Regions from separate parts of the Bacillus sp. 0209A genome, predicted to be linked through region 2. Evidence: predicted binding sites of a transcription regulator. Region 2 holds the regulator's gene; the other holds the start of a gene.
What was found. The regulator Rex, encoded in region 2, represses fermentation and respiration genes when NADH is low (regulators of the CRP and FNR family bind a similar motif). The targets are predictions, from matches to a motif close to TTGTGAAATATTTCACAA.

Region 1 (8,289 bases), on a different contig from region 2:
AGGCCATGTTTATGAAGAAGACGGCGCGACTTGGTTCCGCTCTACGACATTTGGCGATGATAAAGACCGCGTATTGATCAAGAAGGACGGCACGTACACGTACCTTCTGCCTGATATCGCATACCATAAGGACAAGCTTGATCGCGGCTTTGATAAGCTGATCAACGTTTGGGGCGCCGATCACCACGGCTATATCCCGCGTATGAAAGCGGCAATCGAAGCGCTGGGCTATGAAAAAGGTACGCTTGAAGTAGAAATCATTCAGCTCGTTCACCTTTACAAAAACGGCGAGAAAATGAAAATGAGCAAACGGACGGGTAAAGCGGTAACGATGCGCGACCTGATTGAAGAAGTCGGCTTGGATGCCGTGCGTTACTTCTTTGCGATGCGCAGTGCGGATACGCATATGGATTTTGACTTAGATCTTGCTGTATCAACATCTAACGAAAACCCTGTGTATTACGCGCAATACGCACATGCCCGTATTTGCAGCATGCTTCGCCAAGGGGAAGAGCAGGGACTAAAGCCGGCGACGGATCTGGATTTCAGCCATATTCAATCAGAAAAAGAATATGACCTGCTGAAAACGATCGGCGGCTTCCCAGAGGCAGTGGCGGAAGCGGCGGAAAAACGAATTCCGCACCGCGTCACAAATTATATTTATGATCTGGCTTCTGCTTTGCACAGTTTCTACAACGCGGAGAAAGTCATCGATCCTGAAAATGAAGAGAAAAGCCGCGAGCGCCTGGCATTAATGAAGGCCACGCAAATTACGCTGAACAATGCGCTTCAGCTGATCGGCGTATCGGCTCCGGAAAAAATGTAATCATGATGAAAAGACAAAGTCTTCGGGCTTTGTCTTTTTTTTATATGTAAAACGTGTGATGTAATTCACAATCTTGTTTGCCGAGTTTTTGTATGATAGGACTGATTATTGAATCATTGAAAGGAGCAAGCCGAATGTTCAACCGTCAACATATTCAATTATCGTTACAGTCATTAAGCTTGGTGGCAGGATTTATGGTTTGGGTGCTGATTTCATCACTCATTAGCCAAATCACATTAGATATTCATTTAAGCAAAGGCGAGATTTCTATAGTGACGGCGATTCCCGTGATCCTCGGGTCGCTTCTCCGCATTCCTTTAGGGTATTTAACGAACAGGTTTGGCGCGCGGCTGATGTTTATGATCAGCTTCATCCTGCTTTTGTTTCCGGTGTTTTGGATCAGTATCGCGGATTCTTTGTTTGATTTAATCGCAGGCGGTTTTTTCTTAGGGATCGGGGGGGCAGTATTCTCCATTGGGGTGACATCCCTTCCGAAGTATTATCCGAAAGAAAAGCACGGTTTCGTCAATGGAATTTACGGGGCCGGAAACATCGGAACCGCGATTACCACATTTGCGGCGCCGGTTATCGCCCAGACTGCGGGATGGAAAGCAACCGTGCAAATGTATATGGTTCTGCTGGCTGTTTTCGCGTTGCTGCACGTTTTGTTTGGCGATCGGCATGAGAAGAAAGTAAATGTTTCCGTAAAAGCTCAAATCAAAACCGTTTACCGAAATCACGTCCTCTGGTTTCTAAGCCTGTTTTATTTTATTACGTTTGGCGCCTTTGTCGCCTTCACCATCTATCTCCCGAACTTTCTGGTAGCGCACTTTGGTCTTAATCCTGCGGACGCCGGTTTGCGGACGGCCGGCTTTATTGCCGTCTCCACGCTGCTCAGGCCTGCGGGCGGATTCTTGGCTGACAAATTGAGCCCGCTCCGCATCCTGATGTTCGTTTTTGCGGGACTTACATTATCAGGCATTATCTTATCGTTCTCGCCGACGATCGGCCTTTATACGTTTGGGTCAATAACGGTGGCGGTCTGCTCAGGTATAGGAAACGGAACCGTTTTTAAACTGGTGCCTTTCTATTTTTCAAAGCAAGCGGGGATTGCCAATGGTATTGTGTCTGCCATGGGGGGATTAGGCGGTTTTTTCCCTCCGTTGATATTGGCGAGTGTATTTCAGGCAACAGGCCAATACGCGATCGGCTTTATGGCGCTTTCGGAAGTAGCGTTAGCCAGCTTTGTCCTTGTCATTTGGATGTATTGGCAAGAAAGAATGAAAATGCACACGGAGAGAAACAGCCAGAGCGTCAGCTAACACTGGTCATTCACAAGATTGTTAGTTTTTTCTCGATGGGTGCAAAACAATTCACGTTACAATAAACATACGCAACGTGACTTTCTTCGAGGTGAGCTCATGAATTTTCTCTCTGTCCGACCATCTGATAGTGATCTTCTTTCCAGCGATCTGCATGAATTGCTGGAATCGATCAGTACGAAAAGAAAAATGGAAAAACACACGTATTTGTTTCGGGAAGGAATGGATGCAGAAGAGCTATATCTTATTCAATCAGGACTCATTGAAATCGGCAAACTGACATCTGACGGAAAAGATCTGACCCTTAGAATCTGCCAAAAAAATGATATTGTCGGGGAATTAACACTTTTCACTGAAGAACCGAGATATATGCTCAGTGCAAAGGTGCTAGAGGATGGCGAGGTGCTCGTCATTAATAAAAACAAGCTGGAAAAGGAATTAATCCAAAACGGTGCTTTGACATTTGAATTTATGAAATGGATGAGCACCCACCTTCGGAAAATCCAGTCTAAAATCAGGGATCTGCTTCTTCACGGCAAAAAGGGGGCGCTCTACTCCACTCTTATCCGTTTATCGAACAGCTACGGGGTGGAACGAAGCGACGGCATTCTGATTAACATCGCGCTGACAAATCAAGACTTGGCAAAGTTTTGCGCGGCGGCAAGGGAAAGCGTCAATCGTATGCTCGGAGACCTCCGCAAACAAGGGGTGATTTCGATAGACGAATCCGGAAAAATTATTTTGCACAAGCGGGACTATTTACGATGCGAGATCGAGTGTGAAAATTGTCCGCTGGAGATTTGCAATATTGACTGAAAAAACCAAGGACCGCCGGCGGTCCTTGGTTTTTTATCTAGTGATAAACAAACACATAACAGCAAAAAAGAAGCAGGCATTCACGATTTCCAGAATGCCGATCGTTTTCGCGGGCCAATCCCTTCCGTGAAAAAACCATGCCCGCAAACTGCTTGGGATAAAAGCAAGAAATGCCCATCCTGCTCCGAGAAGAGCGGATAAAAAGGGGAGCAGCAGGTGATATCCCCATGAATAGTATGCAAAAAACCTGTTCTTTCTCTCCCGGATCACCGACTTTACATAAAAAGAACTCCCGATAAAAAATAAAGCAGATTGCAAGAAAATAAACCAAGCCCAGCCGTCAAGGGTTCCCGCCCCCAGCCAGCAGCTCGCAAGCCCGCCTGAACAAAAGAACAAGACACCCGCAATATCATTCACTAGGGCTCGTTCGTTTTTTCGGCGGGCATAATACGTATGAATGAGAAAAAGCGGAAATAGAGAAACGCCAACCCAGATGAGCGCAGGCTTATAAAAGACAGGGATCATCAAAAAGCAGCAGGCCGGAACACCGTAATAACATATCCACTTTTGATAGGATTTAATCTGTTTCTTCTTCATGGCGAGTGTGATGGGGCAGACCATCAAGTAAAGGAAAAGCAAGCCTAGGAAAAGCGGAAGATGCCAGAAAACGGGACCTCCCTTGACCATCCCAAGCAAAAATGGAATCAGCAGCATCGCCCATGCGCCGTGCTGCTTCGGAATCAGCGCCTTCATCGAAATCCTCCTTTTTTATTTCATTATAAATGCAGTCACTCTCCCGATAAGTGACATACATCATACAGGCTGTGAAATACATCACTGCCGTACAGGCTCAATCGAGCTACACTAAAGCTATCCTTAGCACAGGAGGCTTTCCTATGAATCAGTGTGACTATTTATTGTTTCTGAAACAACTCCCTATGTTTAATGAAGTGCCTCTATCCATTGTCGAAACTTTGCTGAAAAACGGGACGTTTATCGGCGGCTCATCTGATCATGCTTCATCCTTTCTTCATTCTCAATCCGTTTATATTGTATTAAAAGGCAGTGTCCGTTTGATGGACAGCAGGCTCCCTGAAGGATCGAAAACCGTTGCGCTGTGGGAAAAAGGCGATGTGTTTCCGATTGATGAAAAAGGCGGGCTGTATTTATCGCCTTTTATTTCAGTCAATGCCTCTTCGGACATTCTTATTCTCAAAATCCCTTTTTATATATTTAAAAAAATGATGACTTACAACCCACAGCTGCAAATGAATTTTTTGGCGGTACTTCAGCAAAATGTCTTTTGTTCCTATCAACTATTTTTGCGTTATCTGCATACATCACAAGATAAAAACGCCGAGCCCGGTTCTTAAATAGAACCGGTTTTTTTGATCTTTGAATGAAAAGCGGCTAATGACTCAGGTGTCCTGCCTGAACGCCGCCCTCATCACTTCCTGTGAAAGTCTGTTCCTTCTTCTCAGTGTGAACATTTTGTGAAAAAAGCAGAGTGTGTGACATAGTTCACAAGAAAACACGCTGTCTCTGTTTATAGTGAACTTAGCATCACCTGTGACTCGGAAGGAGTGAACGCTCATGAAGAAAAAGAAAATGAGTCCGTTGTTTAGGAGATTAAACTATTTCTCTCCTATTGAACACCATTCAAATAAACATAGCCAAACGACCCGCGAAGATCGCGATTGGGAGAATGTATACAGAAACAGATGGCAGTACGACAAAGTCGTGCGCTCCACCCACGGTGTCAACTGCACGGGGTCATGCAGCTGGAATATATATGTGAAAAACGGAATTGTCACGTGGGAAGGACAAAACTTGAATTATCCATCAACAGGCCCTGATATGCCTGATTTTGAACCGAGAGGCTGTCCGCGGGGGGCCAGTTTTTCTTGGTATATCTACAGCCCGCTCCGTGTGAAATATCCATACGTGCGCGGTGTGCTGATCAATTTATGGCGTGAAGCTCTGCAGGCTCATCAAAATCCATTGGAAGCCTGGAAATCAATCGTTGAAAACCCTGAAAAAGCGAAGTCTTATAAAAAAGCAAGAGGGAAAGGCGGTTTTGTGCGCGCTGAATGGCCGGAGGTACTGAAGCTGATTTCAGCCTCTCTGCTCTATACAGTCATGAAATACGGTCCAGATCGGAATGTCGGCTTTTCTCCGATTCCGGCCATGTCCATGCTCAGCCACGCCTCAGGCTCCCGATTTATGTCTTTAATCGGCGGCCCTATGCTCAGTTTTTATGATTGGTATGCGGATCTTCCTCCGGCATCCCCGCAAATTTGGGGTGACCAGACAGACGTTCCGGAAAGCAGTGATTGGTACAATTCAGGCTATATCATCACATGGGGCTCCAACGTTCCGTTAACAAGAACACCTGACGCGCATTTTTTGGCTGAGGCCCGCTATAAAGGCGCGAAGGTCATTTCGATCAGTCCGGATTTTGCGGAATCCTCAAAGTTCGCGGATGACTGGCTGAGTATCCGCCAAGGGACTGACGGGGCGCTTGCAATGGCCATGGGTCACGTCATTTTGCAGGAATTTTACGTGAACCAAGAGACGGAACGTTTCATTGACTATGCGAAGCAATACACGGATTTTCCATTTTTCGTCACCCTGTCGAAAGAAAATGGCGCATACACAGCGGGGCGGTTTCTGCATGCGAAGGACATTGGCCGCAAGACAGAGCATGACCAGTGGAAGCCTGCGGTCTGGAATGAACAGACAAACACATTTGCCATACCGCAAGGAACAATGGGCTCCCGCTGGGACGGGCAGCAGAAATGGAACCTGCACATGATCGATGAAGAAACCGGGGAACCGATAGAACCCCGTCTCTCTGTACTCGGAATAGAGGACGAAATCGGCACGGTGCGCATCCCGTATTTTTCAGATGACGGAAACAAAGTGCTTGAGCGGGATCTTCCTTTAAAAAAACTGAACCTGAACGGCGAAGAGGTTTGTGTCACGACCGTGTTTGACTTGATACTGGCCAACTATGGCGTGAACCGGGGCATCGGCGAACAATCAGCTGTCTCCTATGATGATCCTGAGCCTTTCACGCCTGCCTGGCAGGAAAAGATGACAGGAATCAAAAAAGAAGCCGTCATGAAGATTGCCAGAGAGTTTGCCCAAAATGCGATCGATACAGACGGCCGGTCCATGATTATCGTAGGAGCGGGGATTAACCACTGGTTCAACTCCGATACGATTTACCGGGCGGTGTTAAATCTTGTTTTACTGGTAGGCGCCCAAGGTGTAAACGGCGGAGGCTGGGCTCACTATGTGGGGCAGGAAAAGCTCCGCCCTGCTGAAGGGTGGCAGACGATTGCAAATGCAAAGGACTGGGAGGGCGTGCCCAAGCTGCAAAACGGCACCTCATTTTTCTACTTTGCAACAGACCAGTGGCGATACGAGGACCAGCCGATCAGTGACTTGGCTTCGCCGATCGCTGCGTCATCCCGCTACAAGCATCATGCCGATTACAATGTGCTGGCAGCGCGATTAGGGTGGCTGCCGTCTTATCCGACATTCAATCAAAACGGAATTGACCTATACAAAGAAGCTGAAAGAGCAGGAGCAGCAACACCTGAAGACGTTGGTGCGTACGTGGCCTCACAGCTTCAAGAGAAAAAGCTGAAATTCGCGATTGAAGATCCAGACAATGAAGCCAATTTCCCGAGGAATCTCTTCGTATGGCGGGCAAATCTGATTTCGAGTTCAGGAAAAGGGCATGAATATTTTCTCAAGCATCTGCTGGGGACGACAAATGGATTAATGAATGACGACAGCGACAGCATCCGCCCTGAAGAAATCAAATGGCGGGAGCAGGCACCGGAAGGTAAACTCGACTTGTTAATCAATCTCGATTTTCGAATGGCCGGTACGGCACTCTATTCCGATATCGTGCTTCCGGCGGCGACATGGTATGAAAAACATGATCTCAGCAGCACAGATATGCATCCGTTTATTCATCCTTTTGCTCCGGCCATCTCGGCCCCGTGGGAATCGAAGTCAGACTGGGATATTTTCAAAGCACTGTCAAAAGCCGTTTCCGATTTGGCAGAAGAAGTCGATATGGAGCCGGTGAAAGAAGTGGTCGCCACGCCGCTCCTTCACGACACCATGCAGGAACTGGCCCAGCCGTTCGGCAAAATCAAAGACTGGAGCAAGGGCGAATGCGAAGCCATTCCGGGAAAAACGATGCCGAACATCCATGTTGTTGAGCGGGACTATAAACAAATTTTCGCCAAAATGACAGCGCTGGGTCCTCAAGCCGCCCTAAAACCGAGCGGAACAAAAGGGATGAGCTGGTCGATAGCCGATGAATATGAATCACTCAAAAAGAGACTGGGAGAAATCACAACGGACAGCGTTGCCAAGGGATGTCCGAATATAAGTGAAGCGAAGCAGGCGGCAGAGGCAGTTTTAACCTTATCGTCCACTTCAAATGGAAAAGTCGCTGTGAAAGCCTGGGAATCACTTGAAAACATCACAAACCTGAAGCTGAAAGACCTGGCGGAAGAGCGGGAGGAAGAATGCTTTACGTTCGAACAAATTACAGCCCAGCCAAAAACAGTCATCACGTCTCCGGCATTTACCGGCTCGGAAAAAGGGGGACGCAGGTACTCGCCGTTTACGACGAACGTAGAAAAATTAATCCCGTGGCGAACACTGACCGGCAGACAATCTTATTATGTCGATCATGAACTGATGATGGAATTCGGTGAAACGATGGCAACATTTAAACCGATCCTCCAGCATCGTCCGTTTCTAAGCAAGCGGCCAGATCAAGAGGGCAAAGAAATCGTCCTTAATTATTTGACACCGCATAATAAATGGTCCGTCCACAGCATGTATTTCGATTCTTTACCGATGCTGACGCTGTTCCGCGGCGGGCCGACCGTGTGGATGAATAAAGATGATGCTGAGGACACGGATATCAAGGACAACGATTGGATTGAATGCTTCAACCGAAATGGCGTTGTCGTCGCGAGAGCGGTTCTGTCTCACCGGATTCCTAAAGGAATGGCGTTTATGCACCATGCCCAGGACCGCCACATCAACGTACCCGGCACAAAACTGACGAATAACCGCGGAGGCACCCACAACAGCCCGACAAGGATTCACGTCAAGCCGACACAGATGATCGGGGGCTATGCCCAGCTCAGCTACGGCTTTAACTATTACGGTCCAACAGGGAATCAGCGCGACCTGAACGTCGTCATCCGCAAGCTGAAGGAGGTCGATTGGCTTGAAGATTAAAGCGCAAATCGGTATGGTCATGAACTTGGATAAATGCATCGGCTG
Region 2 (8,289 bases):
GCGGCTTTCGCTTGAAGTGAGGGTTTCTAATCATCCTGCTCAAGGTTTATATAAAAAGTTCGGGATGCAGCCCGGCGGAATAAGAAAGAACTATTATACTGATAACGGGGAAGATGCGTTAATTATGTGGGTGACGATAAATGAGTGAGCAAAAAGAGACTTACGTATTAGGAATTGAAACAAGCTGTGATGAAACGGCGGCAGCAATTGTGAAAAACGGTAAAGAAATCATTTCGAACGTAGTGGCCTCTCAAATTGAAAGCCATAAGCGCTTTGGAGGCGTTGTTCCGGAAATTGCTTCAAGACATCATGTTGAGCAGATTACTTTGGTCATAGAAGAGGCTTTTCGTAAAGCTGACATGACGTATAGTGATATTGACGCGATTGCAGTAACTGAAGGTCCGGGATTGGTGGGAGCGCTTCTTATCGGAGTGAACGCTGCTAAAGCATTGAGCTTTGCGCATAACATTCCGTTAATTGGCATCCATCATATAGCCGGTCATATATACGCGAATCGTCTTGTAGAAGAGATCGTGTTTCCGGCATTGGCATTGGTCGTTTCAGGGGGCCATACGGAATTGGTCTATATGAAGGAACACGGATCATTTGAAGTCATTGGGGAAACGCTCGATGATGCAGCGGGTGAAGCTTATGACAAGGTGGCGCGAACAATGGGACTGCCGTATCCGGGCGGACCGCAAATTGATAAGCTTGCTGAAAAAGGGAATGGCAATATTCCGCTTCCTCGGGCATGGCTTGAAGAAGGCTCTTACAATTTCAGCTTCAGCGGGTTGAAGTCTGCCGTGATTAATACGCTTCATAATGCGTCTCAAAAAGGACAGGAGATTGCTCCGGAAGATTTGTCTGCCAGTTTCCAAAATAGCGTAATTGATGTCTTGGTGACGAAAACGGTGCGTGCGGCAAAGGAATATGGTGTTAAACAGGTCCTTTTAGCTGGTGGAGTAGCTGCAAACAGAGGACTCAGAGCAGCACTAGAAAAGGAATTTGCACAGCATGAAGGTATTGCGCTTGTCATTCCTCCGTTAGCGTTGTGTACGGATAATGCTGCGATGATTGCTGCGGCTGGTACCATTGCTTTTGAGAAGGGGATTCGCGGTTCATATGATATGAATGGCCAGCCTGGCCTTGAATTGACTTCTTATCAAAGTCTCACGATATAATGGCGTGAGGCTTTTTATCTTTTATTAACAGATAATTCTCAATTTATCCACATGTCTGTGAGTAATTATGGAGATATAGATGGATAAAGGGCTGAAGACACTGTTAATAAAGTGGATAAATTCAGAATATTTTGTGGATAATGTGTATAAAGCGCTTACTTTGTTTGCCTAAAAGGTTATTTTCTGTGGATAAAAAGCACCTCAAAAAAGAGGTGCTTGACTTTTTTTAAGCTTCTTCTGTGGATAGTTCTTCCCATTCGGATAAAAGAATCTCCAGCTCCTGATTGAGTTTCTCGTTTTCTGCATGGATGTCTTGTACCTTTTCGTGATCTTTAAAGACTTCCGGGTCACAAAGCAATTCATCATTGCGGCTGATGTTTTCTTCAATGGTTTGAACAGTGGTTTCAATTTCTTCAATCCGCCGGAGCCGTTGGCGTTCTTTCTTTTTCCATTCTTTTTCTTCTTCGTAGGAACGTTTGGAGTCAGACTTTACCGTGGCGGGCGTTTTTTCTGTTTCCTCTTGCTGATTCATTTTCTCCAGTTCAAGCTGTTCTGTTTTTTTCTCCGTATAATAATCGTAATCGCCCAGATATTCTTCTATATGGTTTGAAGATAGCTCCAAGACTCTTGTGGCGATTCTGTTAATAAAATACCTGTCATGTGAGACAAATAACAATGTGCCTGGATAATCAATCAGCGCGTTTTCGAGAACTTCTTTGCTATCTAAGTCCAGATGGTTTGTCGGTTCATCAAGGATGAGAAAATTCGCTTTTTGAAGCATCAGCTTAGCAAGGGCCACTCTTGCTTTTTCACCCCCGCTCAGTGAATGCACGGGTTTCAATACATCATCTCCGGAAAACAAGAAGTTCCCGAGACAAGTTCTGATTTCTTTTTCCGGAAGCCCGGGGTACTCATCCCACAGCTCATCAAGGACACGTTTGGAGGAAGTCAGCTCAGCCTGCTCCTGATCATAGTAGCCGACACTGACATTCGAGCCGTATGAGATCGTTCCTTGATCTGGCTTCAGGGTGTCCATTAATGTTTTCAGCAATGTCGATTTACCGATCCCGTTTGGGCCGACAAGCGCGGCGCTTTCTCCTCTTGTGAGCATGAAAGACACTTCTTTTAAAAGCGGCGGCTGGTTTTCATAGCTGATTGTGAGATCTTGAACACGCAGGACTTCGTTTCCGCTCTGTTTTGTAATATCAAAATGAAAGTTTGCGGATTTTTCATCGCCGAGCGGTTTTGCCTTGACTTCCATTCGGTCAAGCTGCTTTCGGCGGCTTTGCGCTCTTTTTGTGGTAGAGGCTCTTGCCAGATTTCGGTCTACGAAGTCCTGGAGCTTTGCGATTTCATCCTGCTGCTTTTCATACACTTTAAGATCTTTTTCATATTGCACGGCTTTTTGGTCGAGATAAGCGCTGTAGTTGCCGTGATACTTTTTACTTTCCGCTCTAGATACCTCGTATACTTGGTTTACCACTTTGTCCAAAAAGTAGCGGTCATGAGAAACGATGAGAATGGCGCCTGAATAGCCCTGCAAATAATGTTCAAGCCAGGTTAGTGTATCAATATCGAGATGGTTTGTCGGCTCATCAAGAATGAGCAAATCAGGCTGTGTTAACAGAAGCTTGCCTAGGGCCAGTCTTGTTTTCTGGCCTCCGCTGAGGCTTTGCACCTGTGTAGAATCGTCAAAATGGCTGAAGCCGAGGCCATGCAGCACAGATCTGACATCCGCTTCATATTGATAGCCGCCTTTATCTTTGAAATCCTGCTGAAGCCGGTCATAGGTTTTCATGATGCTTTCCAATTCATCGGGATCAGCTGCCGCCATTTTTTCTTCCATAGCCCGCATTTCCTTTTCCATTGCTTTTAAGTGGTCAAAAACAGTCAGCAGCTCTTCTTTTATGGTAAGCTTAGAATCCAAGCCCGTATGCTGGGCGAGATATCCCATTGTAATATCTTTCGGTTTAATGACTTCGCCCTTTTCGTATGATAGCTGGCCTGCGATAATTTTAAGCAACGTAGATTTTCCCGCACCATTTCTACCTACAATGGCGATGCGATCACGATTTCTGACTTCCAGCTTTATATTGTTTAAAATAGTATCAGCACCAAATGATTTGGACAGCTGATTAACTTGTAAGATCATCATATTATTTCACCTCTGCTATAATAAGTTAAGTGTAGCTTATGAATCAGAAGTCAGCAAACAATACATTGGCCGAATAAGACATAGAGAAGAAAATAGTGTATGATCTTTTTAAGGAGAGTTTTAATATGAATGGATTTTCTCATTTTAATGAACAGGGAAGAGCCCAGATGGTGGATATAAGCGAAAAATCTTCGACTGTCCGTACTGCGGCGGCTGTTTCAAGCGTACACATGAAGAATGAAGTGTACGAGAAAATACAAAGTCACGATATCGGCAAAGGAGATGTACTGGCTGTTGCACAAGTGGCAGGCATTATGGCGGCAAAGCAAACGTCCAATATCATTCCGATGTGCCATCCGCTTTCACTGAGCGGAGTAGATATATCGTTCGACTGGAAAATAAAAGAAAAAGAAGTTATACTTCATATAAAAGCACAGGTCAAGACGAAAGGGAGTACAGGTGTGGAAATGGAAGCGCTCACTTCTGCATCGGTGTGCGCTCTTACCGTTTACGATATGTGCAAGGCCCTTGATAAGGGGATGGTCATCGGCCCTACTTTCTTGCTGGAAAAGACAGGCGGGAAAAACGGTGACTTTAAAAGAGAACTATCCGAGTATAATTTGGAGGACCAAAAATGAATAAGGATCAATCAAAAATTCCGCAGGCGACGGCAAAAAGGCTGCCGCTTTACTATCGCTTTTTAAAGAATCTGCATGCGTCAGGAAAACAGCGTGTATCTTCCGCTGAACTCAGTGATGCCGTAAAGGTTGATTCTGCCACGATTCGCAGGGATTTTTCCTATTTTGGAGCTCTTGGCAAAAAAGGATATGGATATAACGTGGATTATTTGCTGTCTTTTTTCCGCAAAACGCTTGATCAGGATGAGATGACAGACGTCATCTTGATTGGTGTCGGGAACTTGGGAACGGCATTTCTTCACTATAATTTCACAAAAAATAATAACACAAAAATTTCTATGGCTTTTGATATAAATGAGAGTAAAATAGGAACTGAGGTAGGCGGCGTGCCCGTCTATAACCTTAATGACCTTGAACAGTACGTAAAAAATGAATCAGTTGCCATTCTAACAGTGCCAGCAGTTGCTGCTCAGCCTATTACAGACAGATTAGTCGCGTTAGGAATCAAGGGTATTCTTAACTTTACGCCGGCCCGCTTGAATGTGCCGGAACACATTCGAATTCATCATATAGATTTAGCTGTAGAGCTTCAATCACTGGTTTATTTCTTGAAGCATTATTCAGTTTTGGAGGAAATCGAATAGAGGGAAAGGAGGAGCCCACATATGCCGATCGGTCCTGGAAGCCTTGCTGTTATCGCAATCGTTGCTTTAATTATCTTCGGTCCTAAAAAGCTGCCTGAACTGGGGAAAGCAGCGGGAGACACACTTCGTGAATTCAAAAACGCTACTAAAGGATTAACGAGTGATGAAGAGGAAAAAAAGAAAGAAGATCAGTAGGTTAGGGTGACACGAATGAATGTGAATCAAATGTCGCTGCTGGAGCATATTGCTGAGCTTCGAAAACGATTGCTGGTTGTGGCGCTGGCGTTTGTCGTTTTTTTTATCGCGGGATTTTTCTTAGCGAAGCCGATTATTGTGTATCTGCAAAAAACAGATGAAGCGAAGGAGCTTACGCTTAACGCGTTTAACCTGACAGATCCGCTTTTTGTGTTTATGCAGTTTGCGTTTATCATCGGCATTGTTCTGACCTCCCCGGTTATTCTTTATCAGCTTTGGGCTTTTGTAAGTCCAGGCCTCTATGAGAAAGAGCGAAGAGTAACGCTCGGTTACATTCCGATCTCTGTTTTGTTGTTTTTAGCGGGCTTATCTTTTTCGTATTATATTTTATTTCCTTTTGTTGTTGATTTTATGAAGCGAATCTCTCAGGACTTGAATGTCAATCAGGTGATCGGAATTAATGAGTATTTTCATTTTCTTCTGCAGCTGACAATTCCGTTCGGACTGTTGTTCCAAATGCCGGTCATTCTCATGTTTTTGACAAGGCTTGGAATTGTGACACCCATGTTCTTAGCGAAAATCAGAAAGTATGCGTATTTTGCGCTGCTTGTGATCGCTGCCCTGATTACTCCTCCTGAGCTTTTGTCTCATATGATGGTCACTGTTCCGCTGTTGATTTTATATGAAATCAGTATTTTTATATCGAGGGCCGCCTATCGGAAAGCACAGAAAAGCAGCGCTTCCGATCAGGACGTGTCTTCCGGGCAATAATAAAAAATCCATTTCTCATACGGAGAAATGGATTTTCTTTATTTCTGGTTCTTTTTGATTTTCAATGAAAAGGCGAACATCTTAAATGAAATGCTGATGTTGTAAGCGGCGAACACCATCAGCAGGATGGAGTAAAATGACCACATGCTGCCTGGCGAGCTTGCGGCAAGATAAGTAAAGATGCACCCTACGGCAAAATAGATCATTCCCCAAACTACCGGGTTTCTCATAGAAATAATCCTCCAATAATCAATTGCATTTGTGTGCTCTGCTGTTCAAGGTACTTCTGAACAGGTTCAAGCTGCATGATAACGACAAATGTATTCATCATGACATGGGCGAAAATCGGCACCCATATCCGTTTTGTCCTCGCATACAAGAAGGCAAAGGTAAAGCCCATAGCTGTATAAAGAAGAAGATGCTTCAAATCAGCGTGAACAATACCGAAAATAATCGAGCTGAGCAGTGCTGCAAAAAAGAAATTCGTTTTTTCGTAAAGCGCCCCGAAAATGATTTTTCTGAAGAGGATTTCTTCTAATATAGGCCCGACGATAGAAGAAACGATAATCATGAGCGGGACTGCCTGAATGACTTTAAGAATGGCTTGTGTATTTTCTGATTCTCTTCCGATGCCGAATATATAATATTCAATAGAGCCTGCTATTCCTTGAGAGAAAAGGGCAATGAAAAAACCGGCTATCGCCCAAAGGATAGAAAGCCCGACGGAGTCTTTCCGGCCGTTTCGCAACGTTGTCTTCGGAACCGTTCTCAGAATAAGCAGAACGACAATGAGACAGGCGATAAAGCTGATGACGGACCATAATCCTTGTGCGTGCAGCATGTTTTCCTTGGTAGGATGTCCTCCGGCATAACCGAATCTAAAGAACAAGGGAATCGCAATTATGTAGGAAAACTGCATAATGATATATGTCAAAATAATAAACCAATACTGTTTTCTCAAATGGTATGTACTCCTTTGTTAAATGGGTTTCGTTGTCTACAGCTATTGTAACATAATCAGAACGGGGGTGAAAAAGCTAAGGGATAAGGGTGCTGAAAAGAATCATGTAAGCGTGAAAATTTTTTTATCTTATCACTTGAAATTGGAAGTGAGATTCTTTATTATAAGAATTGTGTTAGCACTCTTTAGTGTTGAGTGCTAAAATTACATATTCATACTATTGAGGAGGTTATTACATTGTTAAAGCCATTAGGTGATCGCGTTGTCATTGAACTCGTAGAATCTGAAGAAAAAACTGCCAGCGGAATTGTGTTGCCGGATTCTGCAAAAGAAAAACCACAAGAAGGCAAAATCGTGGCAGCTGGTTCAGGTCGCGTGTTAGAAAGCGGAGAGCGCGTTGCTTTAGAAGTAAAAGAGGGCGACCGCATTATCTTCTCAAAATACGCAGGTACTGAAGTGAAATACGAAGGTACTGAATACTTAATCTTACGTGAAAGCGACATTTTAGCTGTTATCGGCTAATTCTTAAATAAACAAATACTTAAAAATTCGAGGAGGTTTTGTAAAAATGGCAAAAGATATTAAGTTTAGTGAAGAAGCTCGCCGCGCAATGCTTCGCGGTGTTGATGCACTTGCTGATGCTGTAAAAGTTACTTTAGGACCAAAAGGACGCAACGTGGTTCTAGAGAAAAAATTCGGTTCTCCGTTAATCACGAATGACGGTGTAACAATCGCTAAAGAAATCGAACTCGAAGACGCGTTTGAAAACATGGGTGCTAAGCTTGTTGCTGAAGTAGCCAGCAAAACAAACGATGTTGCCGGTGACGGTACAACAACTGCGACAGTTCTTGCGCAAGCAATGATCCGTGAAGGCCTTAAAAACGTAACAGCAGGCGCTAATCCTGTAGGCGTGCGTAAAGGTATGGAAAAAGCTGTAGCGGTTGCGATCGAAAACTTACAAGAAATTTCTAAGCCAATCGAGGGCAAAGAGTCTATCGCTCAGGTTGCTGCGATCTCTGCTGCTGATGAGGAAGTCGGAAGCCTTATCGCTGAAGCAATGGAGCGCGTAGGAAACGACGGCGTTATCACAATCGAAGAGTCTAAAGGCTTCACAACTGAGCTTGAAGTTGTTGAAGGTATGCAATTCGACCGCGGATATGCGTCTCCTTACATGGTAACTGACTCTGATAAGATGGAAGCGGTTCTCGACAATCCTTACATCTTAATCACAGACAAAAAAATCACAAACATTCAAGAAATCCTTCCTGTGCTTGAGCAGGTTGTTCAGCAAGGCAAACCATTGCTTCTGATCGCTGAGGATGTTGAAGGCGAAGCGCTTGCAACTCTTGTTGTGAACAAACTTCGCGGCACATTCAACGCAGTTGCTGTCAAAGCTCCTGGCTTCGGTGACCGCCGTAAAGCAATGCTTGAAGACATCGCTGTTCTTACTGGCGGAGAAGTCATCACAGAAGATCTCGGCCTTGACCTGAAATCAACTGAAATCACACAATTGGGACGCGCTTCTAAAGTTGTCGTTACAAAAGAAAACACAACAATCGTTGAAGGCGCTGGCGAAACAGACAAAATTTCTGCCCGCGTGACTCAAATCCGCGCTCAAGTGGAAGAAACGACTTCTGAGTTTGACAGAGAAAAATTACAAGAGCGTCTTGCGAAACTTGCTGGCGGCGTAGCTGTCATCAAAGTCGGCGCTGCGACTGAAACTGAGCTGAAAGAGCGTAAACTT

Region 1: a site for Rex is predicted at 4,474-4,491, ahead of V6D44_RS07230 (nitrate reductase subunit alpha). Genes of this name have one in related genera too.

Annotation. Positions count from the first base shown of each region.
Region 1 covers NZ_JBAIZV010000002.1:393,095-401,383, forward strand. Annotated here, with positions in the region: gene argS (arginine--tRNA ligase) at 1-826, shown strand, start outside; gene narK (nitrate transporter NarK) at 961-2,148, shown strand; gene fnr (fumarate/nitrate reduction transcriptional regulator Fnr) at 2,248-2,964, shown strand; gene V6D44_RS07220 (YwiC-like family protein) at 2,998-3,717, opposite strand; gene V6D44_RS07225 (Crp/Fnr family transcriptional regulator) at 3,861-4,337, shown strand; gene V6D44_RS07230 (nitrate reductase subunit alpha) at 4,558-8,244, shown strand; gene narH (nitrate reductase subunit beta) at 8,234-8,289, shown strand, end outside.
Region 2 covers NZ_JBAIZV010000004.1:340,769-349,057, reverse strand. Annotated here, with positions in the region: gene rimI (ribosomal protein S18-alanine N-acetyltransferase) at 1-148, shown strand, start outside; gene tsaD (tRNA (adenosine(37)-N6)-threonylcarbamoyltransferase complex transferase subunit TsaD) at 141-1,181, shown strand; gene V6D44_RS16780 (ABC-F family ATP-binding cassette domain-containing protein) at 1,408-3,336, opposite strand; gene moaC (cyclic pyranopterin monophosphate synthase MoaC) at 3,462-3,974, shown strand; gene V6D44_RS16770 (redox-sensing transcriptional repressor Rex) at 3,971-4,618, shown strand; gene tatAY (sec-independent protein translocase protein TatAY) at 4,640-4,813, shown strand; gene tatC (twin-arginine translocase subunit TatC) at 4,820-5,584, shown strand; gene V6D44_RS16755 (YdiK family protein) at 5,623-5,814, opposite strand; gene V6D44_RS16750 (CPBP family intramembrane glutamic endopeptidase) at 5,811-6,545, opposite strand; gene groES (co-chaperone GroES) at 6,783-7,067, shown strand; gene groL (chaperonin GroEL) at 7,114-8,289, shown strand, end outside.